2 regions of the Weizmannia sp. FSL K6-3076 genome follow, and region 1 is predicted to be linked to the other one. Evidence: predicted binding sites of a transcription regulator. Region 1 holds the regulator's gene; the other holds the start of a gene.
The links. The regulator NrdR, encoded in region 1, represses ribonucleotide reductase genes. The targets are predictions, from matches to a motif close to AACACNATATATNGTGTT.

Region 1 (4,430 bases):
GAACCCGGCGAACTTGCGTATGAACAAATCATTGAAGCGTTCGGCGAAGGGATTTTGCTGCAAGATCTCACGCTTGACCGGAAAAAACTCGGGGCACTCATTTTTGCGGATGAAGCACTCCGGATGAAACTAAACAGCATTGTCCACCCTGCAGTCCGGGCCTGGATGACGCGGGAAAAGGACCGGGCAATTGAAAATGGGAAAAAAACTGTCTTTCTGGATATCCCGCTTCTTTTTGAAAGCCGGCTTACCTATATGGTTGAACGCACCATCCTCGTTTACGTGGATGGAGAGACGCAGTTAAAGAGATTAATGACCCGAAACGGCCTTTCAGAAAAAGAAGCGCAGATGCGGATCCGGGCGCAAATGCCGCTGAGCGAAAAAAAGGCACTGGCGGATGCGGTGCTCGACAACAATGGCAGCCTGGAGGAAACAAAACAGCAGCTTGAAAAAATCGTGTCAGATTGGCAGCTCGTTCCATGATGGGTACATCATGGTTTTTTTTATGCAAAAATAGGGGAATAACGCTACATAACTTTTAAAATATGATATACTAATTGATGAATAATGGATTAAAAGTATGTCATTTATTATTCGAAGGAGTTGTCTGCACTGTGGAAACAAAAATTGCGATTAATGGTTTCGGCCGCATCGGCAGAATGGTTTTCAGAAAAGCCATGATGGATAACGCTTTAAATATTGTGGCGGTGAATGCCTGCTATCCGGCGGAAACACTGGCACATTTGATTAAATATGACTCCATCCACGGCGTATTTCCCGGAGAAGTGGAAGTGGAAGAAGAGGAAGCACTCATTGTGAACGGCAAACGCATCCGGCTTTTGGCGGAACGCAATCCGGCCCAACTGCCGTGGGGAAAAATGGATATTGATGTGGTAATTGAAGCAACCGGAAAATTCAATGCAAGGGAAAAAGCCGCGCTCCATCTTCAGGCAGGCGCGAAAAAAGTACTGTTGACAGCGCCCGGGAAGAATGAAGATGTCACGATTGTTTTAGGGGTAAATGAAAACGTTTTAGATATCGAGCGGCATCATATTATCTCGAACGCTTCCTGCACCACAAACTGCCTGGCACCGGTCGCGAAAGTACTTGATGAACAATTCGGGATCGTAAACGGCCTGATGACAACAGTCCATTCTTATACGAATGACCAGAACAATATCGACAATCCGCATAAAGATTTAAGGCGTGCCCGGGCCTGTGGCAAATCGATCATTCCGACGACAACCGGGGCGGCAAAAGCGTTAGGCCTTGTTCTCCCGCAACTGAAAGGGAAACTACACGGCATGGCGCTGCGTGTTCCGACCCCGGATGTATCGCTAGTGGACCTTGTCGTCGATTTGAAAAAAGAAGTGACGGCGGAAGAAGTGAATGATGCATTTAAGGCGGCGGCGAAAGGCTCGCTGCAAGGCATTTTGGACTATACAGAAGTGCCGCTCGTTTCTTCGGATTATACGACAAATCCGTACTCGGCCATTGTCGACGGCTTATCCACGATGGTCATGGATGGAAGCAAAGTCAAGGTGCTGGCCTGGTACGATAATGAATGGGGCTATTCTTGCCGCGTCGTACAACTGGCACAGCTCGTCGCGGAAAAAATGGAAGAAACCGGGAAAATCAATATTGCCTAAGCCGAACGGAGCAGCACCAGCCTGCTCCGTTTTCGTTACCAGTTTTCAGAGCCGCGCCGGAGGATGACTTGTGCGGGATGCTGACGAAATAGAAGTGTAAACCTTTCTATTCTATTGATGGATAGATGAAAAGTGAGGACTTTTCCGGATATACAAACAGAAGATACATCCAATATGTTCTGCATGTATAAATTTCTTTCGGGAATAGGATAAACCTTTCTGTTGTCTATTCGCCTTCTTTTATATATGATGGTAGTAAGAATGTATCAGAACGGGGGGTTCATATGAAATGTCCGTCTTGCCATAGCAACAATACGCGTGTGATCGATTCAAGGCCGGTGGACGAAGGCCGTTCCATCCGCAGAAGGCGTGAATGCGAAGACTGCTCGTACCGCTTCACCACGTTTGAAAAAGTGGAAGAAACCCCGCTCATTGTCGTGAAAAAAGACGGCAACCGCGAAGAATTTAACCGTGAGAAAATTTTGCGCGGGCTGATTAAAGCGTGTGAAAAACGGCCTGTGTCGCTGGACCAGCTTGAAAAAATCTCCATGGAGATCGAAAAAGAAATCCGCAGGCAAGGATATACAGAAGTCAGTTCCACCCTGATCGGGGAAATGGTGATGGACAGGCTGTCGAAAGTGGATGAAGTGGCCTATGTCCGCTTTGCTTCCGTTTACCGCCAATTTAAAGACTTGAATGTTTTTCTCGATGAACTGAAAGAATTGCTCAACAAGAATGCTTAAACGGAGTGCCTTTTATGAAACCGATTTGGAATGAAATACAGCCAGCTGACCGTTATCGTGCATCGTCAAACGGCCTGCTTCAGGACTACGATCAAAAGGTCATTTCGCTCCTGTACCAGCCGTTAATCGGGCCGCAATGTTACAGCCTGTATATGACATTATGGAATGAAGTGGAAGTCGGCCGGCTCTGGTCCGAAGACTGGAACCATTACCATCTGATGAGCTTTTTATCCATGAATTTGTCTGAAATTTACGAAGCCCGGCTGAAGCTTGAAGGCATTGGGCTTTTGAAAACATATATGAAACAAACGGACGACATCCGCATGTTTATATACGAACTGCAGCCGCCCCTGTCCCCGGAACAGTTTTTCAACGACGGTTTGTTAAATGTTTTCCTGTACCGGCAGCTCGGCAGAACACATTTCCAGCGGTTGAAACACTTCTTCTCCGACCGCGCCGTAGAACCGGGTGAGTACCGGGACATCACCCGCTCATTCCAGGATGTGTATGCCGCAAAAATCGGCCCCGAAGTGCTGAATGAGGCGGAAGCGCAGCAACTCAGCCGGCTGGAAGAAAACCGCCGCTATATCGAAAAAACCGCCGCCCCGGTCATAAAAATCGAAAACACCCATTTTAATTTTGACCTTTTATATGCAAACTTACGTGATGAACTGATTCCGCTGCGTGCCATTACGCCGGAAGTCAGAGAAGCGATTGTGAAGCTTTCATTTTTATACGGTTTAAATGAGCTGGACATAAAGAAAATTTTGCTCCAGGCATTGACGGCAGACTTGGAAATCCGGGTGGAGGATTTGCGGAAAATCGCGCGCAGCTGGTACCAGATTGAACATCATGACGAACTGCCACGCCTTGTTGACCGCTTCCAGCCAGAAGCGGATGCGAAAGAACAAAAAGAGCCGGAAAACGATGAGGAGAAATTCCTCCGCTACCTGGAAACGACTTCTCCGAGACAAATGCTGATCGATTTTTCGGGCGGCAGCGAACCGGCGAAAGCAGATCTTGCCGCCATTGAAGAAGTCATGTTTGCCCAGCAGCTTCCCCTTGGGGTTGTAAATGTACTAATCCAATATGTTTTATTTAAAACCGATATGAAGCTGTCGAAAAATTATTTAGAAAAAGTGGCTTCCCACTGGGCGCGCAAAAAACTGAAAACCGCCAAGGAAGCGATGGCGTTTGCCAAAAAAGAAGACCGCCAGTACAAACAATGGCTGAACAATAAAGAGAAGAACGGCACCGGACGGAGAAAGCCGGTCCGGGTTGAAAAGCTGCCGGACTGGTTTAAAAAAGAAGACCAAAAAACCACTGCGACCGCGGTCCAAGCCGATGGCGAGTCAATGGAAGAAAAAAGAAAAAGGCTTGAAAAAATACGTGAACAATACAAGAAAGGGTGAAGGCGGTGGAAAACATAAATGAGACACTCAAAAGGCTTTCATCCAATCCTAGTTTCCGCAAGCGTTATGAAGAAATGAAGCAGGAAATCATCACGCATCCCGACATCCGCGCTTTTTTGGATGCACACCACGGTGAAGTCACAAAATCGATGATTGAAAAAAGCTGGATGAAACTGTACGAATTCATTTCACAGGAAAAAAATTGCAGCCGGTGCAAAAGCCTTGGCGAATGCGTGAATATGATGAAAGGGTATGTGCCGGAACTCGTTATTGAACATGGCAATATTGAGATCCACTATAAAAGGTGCCAGAAGAAAATATTGGAGGATGAGCGCAATAAAACGCGCAGGCTGATCCAAAGCATGCACATGCCGAAAAAAATATTGGAGGCGTCCTTTGGTGATTTTTTCCTTGAACAAATGGGGCGTCTTGATGCATACGATTTTGCGCATCGCTTTGTCCGTGAATACGAGCCGGGCAAAAAAATGAAGGGACTATATTTATACGGCAATTTCGGCGTCGGCAAATCGTATTTGCTTGGTGCAATTGCGAACGAGCTGGCGGACCGGAAACAGGTCTCTTCTTTAATCGTGTATGTGCCTGAGTTTTTCCGCGAAATGAAGGAC
Region 2 (4,430 bases), 270 kb from region 1:
GCAAAAGAAGCGGAGGAAAATCCGGAAATCGTCCAGGAAGCCCCGCATACAACCATTGTCAAACGCCTGGATGAAACGCGGGCGGCACGAAAACCGGTTTTGCGTTATGTGAAAAAATAAAAAGAAAAATGCCGCAGCATTGCCGCGGCATTTTTTATTTCCCTGATTTGATTTTGCCTGTCCAGTTTTTAAAGCCGCCTTTCAACTGGTAAAGGTCGCGGCAGCCGTTTTTATAAAGCATTTCAGCGGCGCGCCCGGTGCGCGTCCCGTTCTGGCAATATAAATAAACCGGTTTATCGGTCCGGATCTCTTTTAATCTCATTTTCAGCTGAGACAGCGGAATATTGCGTGCGCCTAAAATATGTCCGTTTGCAAATTCATTCGGTTCGCGCACATCAATGAGCTGCGCTTTGCGGTAACCCGCCTTGAATTCTTCTTCCGTCAAGCTTTTCAGGATTTTTTTCTGCCGGTAGTATCTGGCGAGAGTATATGCTACTACCGCAACAATAACAATGATGAGTGTGTACCACGATTGTGACATCTTTCGTGCCCCCTTTCTTACCTGATGCGCTATCTACTATTATATTCGTGTTGCGCTTCTGAATCAAAATCTTTTTTTAAGAAACATGTCACCGCTATTTTTTCAGTTTTTTCCGTCTGAAAAGCCCGTAACCGTTCTGTTTTAAGCACCAGCGGAAAAATCGGCACAAACTTGAGCGGGGCTTTGCCGTTTTTCGTCGTTTTTTGGTAAACTGGTAAAGTGATATTTTAAAGAAGAGGGGTACATATGGGAAAAGAAACCTGGTTGTTTGTAGATTCAGGCCACTGTCCGCCGTTTTTTAACATGGCGCTGGATGAGGCCCTGCTTGACTGGCACAGCAAAGGGGAGATCCCGCCAGCCATCCGCTTTTACGGCTGGGATCCGGCCACCCTTTCAATCGGGTATTTCCAGCGGGCAAAACAGGAAATCGATCTCGAAGCGGTAAAACGATACGGGCTCGGTTTTGTCCGGCGACCGACAGGGGGAAGGGCTGTTTTGCACGAGCACGAGCTGACCTACAGCGTGATCGTGTCGGAAGCGCATCCGGATATGCCGAAAACGGTCACGGAAGCCTACCGTGTCATTTCAGAGGGGCTTGTCAGGGGATTTCGTGCGCTCGGCCTGGAGGCGTATTTTGCAGTGCCGCGAACGGAAGCAGAACGGGAGGCACTAAGGTCTCCGCATTCTTCGGTTTGTTTTGATACGCCGAGCTGGTACGAACTGGTCGTGGAAGGGCGAAAAGTCGCCGGCAGCGCACAGACGCGGCAGAAAGGCGTCATTTTGCAGCACGGCTCGATTTTGCTCGATATGGATGAGGACAAGCTGTTCAGCCTGTTTAAATATCCGAATGACAGAGTGAGAGAAAGGATGCAGCGGAGTTTTAAGAAAAAGGCGGTTGCAATCAATGAGCTGCGCAACGTTCCCGTCACATACGAGGAGGCAAAAGAGGCTTTCCATAAGGGGTTTGAAGAAGGGCTCGGCATCCGGCTGGAACCGTACACGCTGACGCCGGCGCAACAGGCGTATGTCGAAGAACTGGCAGACAGAAGGTACCGGTCGGATGAATGGAATTTTAAGAGATAAATGAACATTTGTTTTTTTTAGCGGCCAGAGGTATGATTTTTCGCTTTTTCCTTTAGTGCCGCGCTTTTTATGGCTGCTTTTTTGATGCAAGCGGCAAATTTTTTCGTTATGCCCGGGTTTGCCTGCTTTTTCGGGGGATTTCTCAGATTTTCGGCATGGTTTATTCTTTTTTTCATTTGACAAAAAGAAAGAGGTTTGACCTAAACACAATATATGGTATATAAAAACAAAATGTCAATACAATATCTAGTATTTTTGCTTGCAATTTTTCCCTGCGGTGTGCTATTTTAAAGGAGGCAGAACCACCAGAGAATTTGCATGGAGAAATAGAGAAGGAGTTGTCGTTATGTCTGTTGCTTCGACAGAAAAATTATGGAATGTGGAGAAGCTGAACGAAGATATCCGCTTATTTCCGCAGGTCCATCCGATTACACCGGATATGAACATTACGTACAAAGGCGTTTCAAGGCTTGTCATGATTGACAGATACGCGTTTAAAGACACGGAAAAAGTCACATTGGGCAAGGGCGATTTTGTTGTCCTCACGATTAAAGAAGACCCGAAATTTCCGGCCAGGGGGCTCGGCGTCATTAAAGGGATCGACTGGGAAAAAAATGAAGCGGAAGTCTTAATTGAAGAAGATTACCGCCAGGCGCTGGAACACCCGGATGAAAGAGAAACGGGGGTCATCAAAAGGTCGCTTGATATCATTGAAAAGCCTCTTGAAGTCTACTACGAACAAATCGCAAAACGGAATGCAACCGGCTTAGCGGCAGTGGAAAAAACAGAAGAGAAACGGAAAGAATGGTTTGAGAAGTTTTACAATGAACTGGTAAACTTAAACTTTATCCCGGCAGGCCGCGTCCTCTACGGCGCCGGCTCGGAAACGGAAGTGACTTATTTTAATTGTTATGTGATGCCGTTTGTACCGGATTCAAGGGAAGGCATTTCCGAACACCGTAAACAGGTGATGGAAATTATGAGCCGCGGCGGCGGAGTTGGGACAAACGGTTCGACGCTGCGCCCGCGCAATACGCTGGCTAGAGGGGTCAACGGCAAATCAAGCGGCTCTGTCTCATGGCTCGATGACATCGCCAAACTTACGCACCTGGTCGAACAGGGCGGCAGTCGCAGGGGAGCGCAAATGATCATGCTGGCTGTCTGGCACCCGGACATTGTCGAATTTATCATTTCGAAAATGCAGAATCCGCGGATTTTGCGTTTCCTGATCGAAAATACGAACGATGAATGGATCCGCAAGCTTGCCCACGATAAATTGAAATTCACGCCGCTCTCTGAAATGGAAAGGCAAATGTACCATGGGATTGTGAACTACAAACATATTCCGGGCCAAGGCGGCTTTACGGAAGAAGTCATGAAAGAGGCGGAAGAAAAACTGGAAACAGGCGGCCATTACACCGTTCATAATCCGGAATTTTTAACCGGCGCCAATATTTCCGTCTGCCTCACAAAAGAATTTATGGAAGCAGTTGAGCAAGACGCAGAATTCGAGCTGAAATTTCCGGATGTGGAAAATTACAGCGAAGAAGAAATGCGCATATACAATGAAGAATGGCATAAGATCGGCGATGTGCGCGAATGGGAAAAACTTGGCCGCAAAGTGCGCGTCTATCGCAAAATCAAAGCAAAAGAACTTTGGAATTTGATTAACATCTGCGCGACTTACTCGGCGGAACCGGGCGTCTTCTTTATCGACAACGCCAACGACATGACAAACGCAAAAGCATACGGCCAGAAAGTCGTCGCAACAAACCCTTGCGGAGAGCAACCCCTTGCGCCCTATTCCGTCTGCAACCTGGCAGCAGTCAATCTTGCAAAAATGGTCGACAAAGAAACGAAAGAAGTGCGCTGGGACCAATTGAAACAAACCGTCCATACCGGCGTCCGCATGCAGGACAATGTCATTGACGCGACCCCGTACTTCCTGAAAGAAAACAAAAAACAGGCGCTCGGGGAACGGCGTGTCGGCCTTGGCGTTATGGGCTTAGCCGACCTTCTCATTTATATGGAAAAAGAATACGGATCTGAAGAAGGCAATAAACTTGTCGACAAAGTGTTTGAAACGATCGCGACCGAAGCATACCGCGCATCCATTGAGATCGCAAAAGAAAAGGGGAGTTTCCCGTTTTTAACGGGTGAAACCGAAGAAGAGACAAACCGCCTGCGCCATGCATTCACGGAAACCGGCTATATGAAAAACATGCCGGAAGACATCCGCAAGGCGATTTTAACACACGGCATCCGGAACTCCCATTTGCTAACCGTTGCACCAACCGGATCCACCGGCACCATGGTTGGCGTTTCCACTGGGCTGGAACCGTATTTTTCCTTTTCCTATTTCCGCAGCGGTCGCCTCGGCAAATTTATCGAGGTCAATGCGGATATCGTCCAGGAGTATCTGGATAAGCACCCGGAAACGGACAAAGACCATCTGCCAAACTGGTTTGTAACCGCGATGGATCTTGCACCGGAAGCCCATGCCGATGTCCAATGCGTTATCCAGCGCTGGGTGGACAGCTCGATTTCGAAAACGGTCAACGCCCCGCGCGGCTACACGGTTGAACAGGTGGAAAAAGTGTACGAACGCCTGTATAAGGGCGGCGCGAAAGGCGGAACCGTTTATGTGGACGGGAGCCGGGATTCGCAAGTCCTGACATTGAAAGCAGAAGAACCACAGGAAGAAAAACAGGAAAAAGCGGAAGTGAAACACGCGAAACAGCATGTCGTCCTGGTTGATACCATCCCGGATATCCGGTCAACAAACGTCACATACGGCAACGAAATC

Region 2: the regulator NrdR is predicted to act here: its motif matches at 1,828-1,845, upstream of NSS95_RS08795 (vitamin B12-dependent ribonucleotide reductase).

Annotation. Positions count from the first base shown of each region.
Region 1 covers NZ_JBBOWU010000001.1:2,138,980-2,143,409, reverse strand. Annotated here, with positions in the region: gene coaE (dephospho-CoA kinase) at 1-483, shown strand, start outside; gene NSS95_RS10220 (glyceraldehyde-3-phosphate dehydrogenase) at 615-1,649, shown strand; gene nrdR (transcriptional regulator NrdR) at 1,934-2,392, shown strand; gene NSS95_RS10210 (replication initiation and membrane attachment family protein) at 2,407-3,804, shown strand; gene dnaI (primosomal protein DnaI) at 3,801-4,430, shown strand, end outside.
Region 2 covers NZ_JBBOWU010000001.1:1,864,227-1,868,656, reverse strand. Annotated here, with positions in the region: gene gcvPB (aminomethyl-transferring glycine dehydrogenase subunit GcvPB) at 1-120, shown strand, start outside; gene NSS95_RS08805 (rhodanese-like domain-containing protein) at 155-541, opposite strand; gene NSS95_RS08800 (lipoate--protein ligase family protein) at 788-1,624, shown strand; gene NSS95_RS08795 (vitamin B12-dependent ribonucleotide reductase) at 1,971-4,430, shown strand, end outside.